3 regions of the Streptomyces sp. NPDC002018 genome follow, and region 1 is predicted to be linked to each of the others. Evidence: riboswitches for the same ligand, from Rfam matches in the RefSeq annotation. Region 1 holds a riboswitch; each other region holds the start of a gene.
What was found. A riboswitch is a leader RNA that binds a small molecule or an ion and turns the genes downstream of it on or off. The one in region 1 is predicted to bind cobalamin.

Region 1 (3,267 bases):
GCCGACGATCGCGCCGAGCAGCACCCTCGGCAGCCGTACGTCGAGGACGATGGTGCGGAAGGGGCCCGGCTCGGCGCCGCCGGCCAGGATCGTGAGCACCTGGCCGGGCGGGATCCGTACGGAGCCGAGGGCGAGGCCCGCGACCACGGCGACGGCGAGCGCGGCGGCGAGGCAGCCGAGCACGAGGGTGTGGCGGAGCCGCCCGTGGGCACGGGCGGGCGCGGTCGCGCGGCTCACGGCGGCTTACTTCACGGCTTCGGGGTGGAGCTGGGCCGCGAGCCGTTCGACGGCGGCGGGGGCCCGTACGCCGAGGACCACGTCCGAGAGGGGCATGACCGCGAACCGCTGGTTCCTGACGGCCGGTACGTCCTTGAGCACCGGGTCCTCCAGCAGCCGCTTCTTCTTCTGCGCGACGGTGGTGGAGCCGTAGTCGTAGATGACGATGACGTCGGGCTCGCGTGCGACGACCTGTTCCCAGGTGGCGTCGCCGAAGGACTTGTCGAGATCGGCGAAGACATTGCGTCCGCCGGCCAGCCCGATCAGTTCGTTGCCGATGCCCGTGCCGCCGGCGGTGAACGCGGTCTTGTCGCCGCTGTCGTAGACGAAGACGGAGAGCGGTTCGACGCCCTTCAGCTCGTCGGCGGTGGACGCGACGGTGGTGCGGGCGTCCGCGATCCACGCGCGGGCGCGGTCCTGGACACCGAAGGTACGGCCGGTCTCCTCGACCTCCCGGTAGACGTCGTCCATGGTCGTCCGGCCGTCGGCGCAGTTCTCCAGATTGAGCCGGGTGCCGATCCCGGAGGCCTTGAGGTCGTCGCGGCTCCGGCCGTCCTTGGCGGCGAACGCGCTGGCGTATCCGCCGTAGACGAAGTCGGGGTTCGCGGCGAGGAGCTTCTCCTTGGCGGGGTACTCCGCGGAGAGGACGGGGACGCTCTTGTACGCCTTCTCGTAGGCGGGGAGGATCCGGTCGTCCAGCCAGGCGGTGCCGACGAGGGACTTCTCCAGGCCGAGCGCGAGCATGATCTCGGTGACGTGCTGGTTCATGGTGACCACCCGCTTCGGCGGCGCCTGGTAGGTGGTGGTCACCCCGCAGTTGGTGACGGTGTACGGGAAACCGGGCGCGGCCTGGGCGGCGGGCCGGCCGGCCGCCGGCTCCGCGGTGTTCCCGGAGGTGCCGCAGGCGGCGAGCGGGAGCAGTACGGCGGATATGAGGGCGAGCGGCACGGCGGGTGCGAGCGCACGGCGGCGCCGGGACAGGACAGACACGACTGGGCCTCCTCCGGGGGATTTCCGCGTCCCCTGGCTGGTGGGAGAAGGGCGGCAGGTCAGTTCCTGGCTGGCAGGCTTCGCGCCTGGTCACAGTGGCGGGACCGCGCCGGTTTCGCACCGGCTTCCTGGGTCCTGCCGCCTCGGTTCGGGTCCGAGTCTCTCAGACGATCTCGACGGGCTCCTCGGTGACCTCGCCGTCGACGATCCGGTACGAGCGGAACTGGAAGGGGCCCGCGTCATCGGTGTCCGCGGTGGAGACCAGCACATAGTGGGCGCCGGGCTCGTTGGCGTAGGCGATGTCCGTACGGGACGGGTAGGCCTCGGTCGCGGTGTGCGAGTGGTAGATGATCACCGGCTCCTCGTCGCGGTCGTCCATCTCCCGGTAGAGCTTGAGCAGATCCGCCGAGTCGAACTCGTAGAAGGTGGGTGAGCGGGCGGCGTTGAGCATGGGGATGAACCGCTCGGCCCGTCCGCCGCCCGCGGGGCCCGCGACCACACCGCAGGCCTCGTCGGGGTGGTCGGCTCGCGCGTGCGCGACGATCTGGTCGTGCAGGGCCTGGGTGATGGTGAGCATGCAGAGAATATAAGCGGACACCGCGGAGCACGGCGAAGGCCCCCGGACACCGGTCCGGGGGCCTTCGTACGGCAGGTGGCCGGGCCCTGTGGGGGCCTGTGTGGCCAGGCCCTGTGGGGCCCTGTCCTGCTCCTGTCCAGGATCTGTTCCTGTCCAGGATCTGCCGGGACCTAGTCCACGGCGGAGGCGTACTCCCGCTCGGCGCGCTGCGCGATCGCGGGGTTGCGGCGCTTCAGGAACTGCCAGCCCGCCGCCAGGGCCACCGCCCAGACCGCCGCGACATAGAGACAGACCCGCGCGTCCTTGTCGTAGGCGATCAGACAGGTCACCAGGGCCAGGAAGGCCACCGCGACCCAGCTGAAGAGCGCGCCGCCGGGGGCCGGGAAGGACGAGGCCGGCAGCCGGCCCGCCTCCACACCCCGGCGGTAGCGGATATGGCTGATCAGAATCATCATCCAGGTCCAGATGCCGGCGGCGGTGGCCACGGAGGTCACATAGCCGAAGGCCTTCTCCGGGACGACGTAGTTGAGGACCACGCCGATGCCCATCAGGACGACGGAGACGGTGATGCCGAAGGCGGGGGTCTTACGGGAGTTGAGCCGGCCGAAGATTGTCGGCGCCTCGCTGTTGGCGGCGAGGTCGCGCAGCATCCGCCCGGTGGAGTACATCCCGGAGTTGCACGAGGAGAGCGCGGCGGTCAGCACGACGAAGTTGACGATGCCGGCCGCGAGCGGGATGCCCATCTTCTCGAAGGCGTGGACGAAGGGGCTGTTGCCCGCCGAGAACTCGGTCCACTTGACGACGGCGAGGATGACGGAGAGCGCGCCGACGTAGAAGACGATGATGCGCCAGGGCAGCGTGTTGATGGCCTTGGGCAGGGTCTTCTCGGGGTTCTCCGACTCGCCCGCGGTCACCCCGACCAGTTCGACTGCGAGATAGGCGAACATCACCCCCTGGAGGGTCATCAGGCTGGAGCCGATGCCGTTCGGGAAGATCCCGTCGTGTGCCCAGAGGTTGGAGGCGGCGGCGGTCTCACCGGCGTCGGAGAAGCCGAGGGTGAGGACGCCCAGACCGATGACGATCATGCCGATGATCGCGGTGACCTTGATCATCGAGAACCAGAACTCGACCTCGCCGAAGATCTTCACCGAGATCAGATTGACGCCGAAGAGCACCACCAGGAACACCAGCGCGCTGACCCACTGGGGGATCTGCGGGAACCAGAAGTGGATGTAGATCGCGGCGGCGGTCAGTTCCGCCATTCCGGTGACGACCCACATCAGCCAGTACGTCCAGCCGGTGGCGAAGCCGAAGAACGGGCCGAGGAACTCCCGGGCGTACTCCGCGAAGGAGCCCGAGACCGGCCGGTAGAGGAGCAGCTCGCCGAGCGCCCGCATGATGAAGAAGATCACGACGCCGGCGAG
Region 2 (3,267 bases), on a different contig from region 1:
CTGCGCAGTTCATCTTCCGTTCACCCTGACTCCCTACGTTCACCGAGGCCCCCTACGTCGAACGATTGCCTGGGTAAATGGAACACATCACACTGCTGCTTGCGATCGTGATCGTGACGGCGCTCGTGTTCGATTTCACGAACGGTTTCCATGACACCGCCAACGCGATGGCGACGACCATCTCGACCGGCGCCCTGAAGCCCAAGACCGCGGTGGCCATGTCCGCCGTTCTGAATCTGGTCGGCGCGTTCCTCTCCGTGGAGGTCGCCAGAACGATCTCCGGCGGGCTCATCAACGAGAACGGCATCCGGACAGAAGTGATCTTCGCGGCGCTCGTCGGCGCCATCCTCTGGAATCTCTTCACCTGGCTGCTCGGCCTGCCGTCCAGTTCCTCCCACGCCCTCTTCGGCGGACTGATCGGCGCCACCCTGATGTCCGTCGGCGCCTCCGGGGTCAACGGCGGTGTCGTCATCACCAAGGTGCTCATCCCGGCGCTCGCCGCTCCGGTCGTCGCGGGTCTCGCGGCGCTGCTGGCCACCCGGCTGACGTACCGCATCGGCCGCGGTACGGACGACAGGGCCACCGCCAAGGGCTATCGCGCGGGGCAGATCGCCTCCGCCGGTCTGGTCTCCCTCGCCCATGGCACCAACGACGCGCAGAAGACCATGGGCGTCATCACGCTCGCGCTGGTCACCGGCGGGGTGCTCGCGCCCGGCTCCAACCCCCCGATGTGGGTCATCGTCTCCGCGGGCACGGCGATCGCGCTCGGTACGTATCTCGGCGGCTGGCGCATCATCCGCACCATGGGCACCGGCCTCACCGATCTCAGGCCGCAGCAGGGCTTCGCCGCCCAGACCAGCGCCGCGACCGTCATCCTGGCCTCCTCCCACCTGGGCTTCTCGCTCTCCACCACCCAGTCCTGCTCCGGGGCCGTGATGGGCGCCGGCCTCGGCCGCAAGGGCGGTGTGGTCCGCTGGTCCACCGCCACCCGGATGTTCATCGCCTGGGGGCTGACCCTGCCCGCCGCGGGTCTGGTCGCCGCCTGCGCGGAGTTCCTGACCGGCCAGGGCAGTTGGGGCGTCGCGGTCGTCGCCGCGCTGCTGGTGGCGTTCTCCGGCGCGATCTGGCTCGCCTCGCGCCGCCGCCCGGTCGACCACACCAATGTCACCGAGAACGAGGCCGGGGAGCCCGCCGACGCCGTGGCCAACGGCGTCGCGGCCGTCGCCCCGCCCCCCACGGCCGGTGCCGCGCAGGACCTCTCGGCCACCATCCCGTCCCCTCCGGGCGGCGCCGGTGAGCCGGCCCGCACCGCCTCGGTCTGAACCGTCCCGGTCCGAACCATCTCGATCCGAACCCTCTCGGTCCGAACCATCGCGGTCCGAACCGCCTCGGTCTAAGGAAAGAACGTATGAAGATCGACTGGGCAGCACTCGGCTCCGTCTTCGGGGTCAGCCTCGTGGCGACCGTCGCCCTCGTGGGCCTGTTCACCCTGGGCATCGTGGGTCTCGCCAGGCGCGAGTCCGCCGTCGCGCAGGGCGGCGGTACGGGCACGGCGGCGCTGGCGCGCACGGGTGCGTACGCCTGCTTCGCCCTCTGCGCGGCGGCCGTGGCGTACGGGATCTATCTGATCGTCGCCTGACCCCCGCCCCTGTCCCGCCCGTCCCGCCCGTCCCGCCCGTCCCGCTTCGCCTCGCCTCGCCCCGCATCGCCCCGGCCCTTACGGGGCGATGTGGGGCTTCGCACACTGTCCCGCCGCAGGTCAGGGATGGGTTGACGGGTGTTCACGGGGCGTGGTGGACTGCCGGGGCCATTACGGCGGCAGAAGAGGAAGCCGGTGCGAATCCGGCGCGGTCCCGCCACTGTCACTGGGAACTGTCCCAGGAGCCAGGAACTCTCGCCGCCGCATCACGTCGAGCCGGGGCGCGGACCCTGAGTGAGGACATTTCGCCATGCCTGGCAGCGGTTCGGCCGCCGTGCGCGGCGGCGGTGCGACCGCCGAGCGGGTCTTCGCGTACGGCGCGGCCCTGGGGCTCCTGGGCGACCGGCTGTTCGGCGATCCGCGCCGGGGGCATCCGGTGGCCGCGTTCGGCCGGGCGGCGGGGGCCGTCGAACGGGCGCTGTGGCACGACCACCGAGGCTGGGGCACGCTGCACACGCTGGTGTGCGCCGGAGGCGCCGCCGGTCTCGCGGTCCTCGCGGCCCGGGGTGCACGGGGAGCACGGGGAGTACGGGGTGTACGGGGTGTACGGGGTGGAGGAGGCATCCCGGAGAGCCGTGCCGCCTCCGTCACGCTGACCGCCCTGGCCACCTGGTCCGTCGTCGGCGGCACCTCCCTGGGCCGGGAGGCGCGCGCGATCGGCGCCGCGCTCACCGCCGGGGACCTCGCGCTGGCCAGGGAGCGGCTGCCACGGCTGTGCGGGCGTGACCCGCAGGCACTGGACGGACAGCAACTCGCGCGCGCCGTCGTGGAGTCCGTCGCCGAGAACACCTCGGACGCCGTCGTGGGCGCGCTGGTGTGGGGGGCGATCGCGGGCGTGCCCGGACTGGTGGGATTCCGCGCGGTGAACACGCTGGACGCGATGGTGGGTCACCGGTCCGCCCGGTACCGCAGGTTCGGCTGGGCGTCGGCCCGGCTCGACGATCTGGCAGGCTGGCCGGGCGCCCGGCTGACCGCCGCCCTGGCCGCCGTCGCCGGTGACGATCCGCGCGGGGCCCTGCGGGCGGTGCGGCAGGACGCGCGCAGGCATCCGAGCCCCAACGCGGGCCCGGTGGAGGCGTCGTTCGCGGGCGCGCTGGGCGTACGGCTCGGCGGGACACTCGCGTACGGCGGACGGGTGGAGCACCGGCCCGTACTGAACGGTGAGGGGCGGCCCGTGACGACGGCCGACATCGAGCGGGCCGTGCGGCTGTCGCGCCGGGTGGGCGGATACGCCCTCGCGGTCTGTGCCGCCGGCCGGTTCGCGTACGGCGCGCTGCGCCGCCGTGCGGCGGACACGGGAAGGGGACTGGGATGAGCCGGGGCGGGCGCGGCGGGGGTCTGCTGGTGGCCGGGACCACCTCGGACGCGGGCAAGAGCGTCGTCACGGCGGGGATCTGCCGGTGGCTCGTACGCCGGGGGGTGAAGGTCGCCCCGTTCAAGGGGCAGAACATGTCGCTGAACTCGTTCGTGACGCGCGAGGGCGCGGAGATCGGACGGGCGCAGGCGATGCAGGCGCAGGCGGCCCGGGTGGAGCCGACGGCGCTGATGAATCCCGTGCTGCTGAAGCC
Region 3 (3,267 bases), on a different contig from region 1:
CGCGGATCGTGGCGAAGGACTGGCGGTATATCGCCGCGCCGTCCTTCTCGTAGTCGAACACCGTGGGCTCGTTGGGCACTGTGGTCTCGCTCATCTCGTCACTGTGGTTGTGCGTGCCGCCGCCACCGCGTCGGCGAGTCGGGGTCCGGTCGCGAGCGCGAGCGTGGTCGCGGTCGTGGTTGTGGTCGTAGTCATGGTCGGGACAACTGTCGTGGTTGCCGTTGCCGTTGCCGTTGCCGTCGCGGGCGCGGTTACCGTTGCCGTCGCCGGCGCGGTCGTGGTCACTGGCGCGGTTACGGTCACGGTCGTGCCGCCCCGTACGGAGACGCGGTAGGCGTTGTCGCCCGTCGCGACCACATCCACCCAGGCGCCCTGCGGATGGCCGCAGCGGCGTTCGCAGCCCGACCAGTAGACCGGGAGCGCGTCGCCCCCCGCCCCCGGCCTGCCCGGTGCCGGACGCAGCGCCTCGGCCGCGTCCGCCCGTACGTCCGCGAGCGCCTTCGCGCAGCCGGGCCGGCCGGTGCAGGCGCCGACCCCGTGCCAGGGGGAGGCGGGATCGGTGACCAGCCCGGCGGTACGGAAACGTTCCAGCAGGTCGTCGGCCGTGGCCGGGTCCAGCCCCGGCACGATGACACCCCGCCAGGGGGTGACGCGCAGGGCGGCGGCCGGACCGGGAGCGACACGCGCCGAGGTCAGCAGTCGCCACTGTGCCGCGCTCAGCCGTCCCAGCGGCGCGTGGACGGAGACGGCCACGGTGCCGTCGGGGGAGCGGATGAGCCCGGGAAGCGGGGGCCTCCCGTCGTGACCGGGGCCCTCCGTCACATACGCCGTCACATACGCCGTGGCGTTCGCGGGCTTCGCGGGCTTCGCGGGCTTCGCGGGCTTCGCGGGCTCCGTGGCTACGGCGGGTTCCGCGACGATGCCCGCTCGGCTCAGCCGTGCCGCCACCGCCGCGTCCAGTTCGAGTGCGTGGCCGGGCGGCAGCTCCCGCACCCGCCAGGCGCCCGAGCCGCTCGCCTCCGCCACCGTGAGAAACGTCTCCGCGGCCAGGAGGGCGGCCCTCGGCGCATCGGCGGCCTTCACCCGCAACCCCGACCGATTGGCTCCGGTATGTACGGTCGCCGTGCCGTCGGGTCGTGCGAGCAACGTCACATCGGCGCCCAGGGCCGCCATGTCCCCACGGCCGTCGTCCAGCGCGAACAGGAAGCGGCCGGAGAGACCCGTCGCCGCGTCGCTCGCGCACAGGAGTCCGTCCAGTTCCCGGGCCCACAACTGCGGCTGTCCGGCGCCGAGTCCGCCGTGCCGGGCGCCTCCGCCGAATCCGTCGAGGCCCGACAGGGGGGACGCGACGATGTTCCGTACCCGTTCATGCCGTTCGGAGGGCAGCAGACCGGCTTCGTGGAGCAGTCCGGCGAGTTCGGTGCCGCAGCCCGCGCCCGCGCCCCTGCCCCTGCCCGGACTCGTACCCGTACCCGTACCCAGCCCCCGGAGCTGGACATTGCCCCGGGAGGTGATGTCGACATGTCCGTCGCCCAGGCGCTCCGCCGCGTCCGCCAGCGTCTCCGCCTGACGGTACGTCAGCAACCCGCCGGGCAGCCGCAGTCGGGCCAGCCACCCGTCGTCCGCGCCGTGCAGCCGCAGAGCGCCGGGGCAGGCGTCACCACCCTCCCGTACGGGAACCCGCACGGAACCGGGAGCGGAAGCCCGCACGGAGCCCGGGACGGGAACCCGCACGGAACCGGAAGCGGATGCCCGCACCGGATCCGGGACGGAGGCCCGCGAGGGAGCTTCGTCCCGGTTGGCGGGTGTTGGCGAGGTGGGCGGCATGGCGGCGAGCATACCCACGTACCCCCGCGCCCCATCCTGGGCGGCCGGGCGCTCTCCCCGCCCGTGACCTGCTGCACCTACTATGCAGACGGCGGGTCCGGTGCCCGTCAACGCCAGCGACGGCGTCAGGGGAGGAAGCCCGGTGAGAATCCGGCGCGGTCCCGCCACTGTGAGCCCGGCAGCAGCCGGGTGAGCCAGGAACTCCCGCCGTCCTCCCTACCGCCCGGGGCGCGGACCCCGAGGAAGGCAGACGCCGCATGATCCTGCTCCTGTCGACGTCCGACACCGATCTGCTCAGCGCCCGTGCGGCGGGCGGTCCGGTCCCGTACCGGTACGCCAACCCCGCGCGGCTCGTGCTCGACGAACTGCCCGCGCTACTGGAGGGCGTCGACCTCGTCGTCGTACGGCTCCTCGGCGGACTGCGCGCCTGGCAGGACGGGATCGACCTCCTCCTTGGGGAAGGCGCTACCGACGGCCGTTCCGCCGCCCGCCGCGACACCGCCGACACCGACGACCGCGACAGCGCCGCCGACACCGCCGCCGACCGGCCGCCCGTCACGAACCGGCCGCCCGTCGTGGTCCTCACCGGCGAGCAGGCCCCGGACGCCCAGTTGATGGAGGCCTCCACCGTCCCCATCGGTATCGCCGCCGAGGCCCACGCGTATCTCGCCCACGGCGGTCCCGCCAACCTGGAGCAGCTCGCCCGCTTCCTCTCCGACACCGTCCTGCTGACCGGTCACGGCTTCGAGCCGCCCGCTGCGTCGCCCACCTGGGGCCGGGCCGAGCGCCCCGCCGTCGCGGGCCGCGCGGATGCCGGCCGGCCGCTGGTCGCGGTGCTCTACTACCGCGCGCACCATCTCAGCGGCAACACCGCCTTCGTGGACGCCCTGTGCGATGCCATCGAGGAGGCCGACGGGCGCGCCCTCCCCCTCTACGTGTCCTCGCTGCGCGCCCCGGAGCCGGAGCTGCTGGAGGAGCTGAGCGGCGTCGATGTCATCATCACCACCGTGCTCGCCGCCGGCGGCACCCGGCCCGCCGAGGCGTCGGCGGGCGGCGACGACGAGGCGTGGGACGCGGGAGCCCTGGCCGCGCTCGACGTACCGATACTCCAGGCCCTCTGCCTCACCAGCAGCCGGGCCACCTGGGAGTCGAGCGACGAGGGACTGTCGCCGCTGGACGCCGCCTCGCAGGTGGCGGTGCCGGAGTTCGACGGGCGGCTCATCACCGTCCCGTTCTCGTTCAAGGAGCTGGACCCCGAGGGCCTGCCGGTGTACGTGGCCGACCCCGAGCGGGCCGCGCGGGTGGCCGGTATCGCCGTACGGCACGGCCGGCTGCGCCACCGCCCGAACGCGGAGAAGCGCGTCGCGCTGGTGCTGTCCGCGTACCCGACCAAGCACTCCCGTATCGGCAACGCGGTCGGCCTCGACACCCCCGCCAGCG

Region 2: linked by a shared signal. The riboswitch ahead of ACFYYH_RS17960 (cobalamin biosynthesis protein) and the one ahead of ACFYYH_RS06125 (ABC transporter substrate-binding protein) in region 1 are both predicted to bind cobalamin.
Region 3: linked by a shared signal. The riboswitch ahead of cobN (cobaltochelatase subunit CobN) and the one ahead of ACFYYH_RS06125 (ABC transporter substrate-binding protein) in region 1 are both predicted to bind cobalamin.

The regions. Positions count from the first base shown of each region.
Region 1 covers NZ_JBIASO010000003.1:111,089-114,355, reverse strand. The annotation lists gene ACFYYH_RS06130 (FecCD family ABC transporter permease) at 1-237, opposite strand, end outside; gene ACFYYH_RS06125 (ABC transporter substrate-binding protein) at 244-1,257, opposite strand; cobalamin riboswitch at 1,306-1,440, opposite strand; gene ACFYYH_RS06120 (Mov34/MPN/PAD-1 family protein) at 1,430-1,843, opposite strand; gene ACFYYH_RS06115 (amino acid permease) at 2,014-3,267, opposite strand, start outside.
Region 2 covers NZ_JBIASO010000009.1:348,832-352,098, reverse strand. The annotation lists gene ACFYYH_RS17970 (anion permease) at 78-1,322, shown strand; gene ACFYYH_RS17965 (hypothetical protein) at 1,409-1,639, shown strand; cobalamin riboswitch at 1,778-1,917, shown strand; gene ACFYYH_RS17960 (cobalamin biosynthesis protein) at 1,950-3,014, shown strand; gene ACFYYH_RS17955 (cobyric acid synthase) at 3,011-3,267, shown strand, end outside.
Region 3 covers NZ_JBIASO010000006.1:363,526-366,792, reverse strand. The annotation lists gene ACFYYH_RS12965 (precorrin-8X methylmutase) at 1-61, opposite strand, end outside; gene ACFYYH_RS12960 (cobalamin biosynthesis protein CobG) at 91-1,839, opposite strand; cobalamin riboswitch at 1,903-2,051, shown strand; gene cobN (cobaltochelatase subunit CobN) at 2,085-3,267, shown strand, end outside.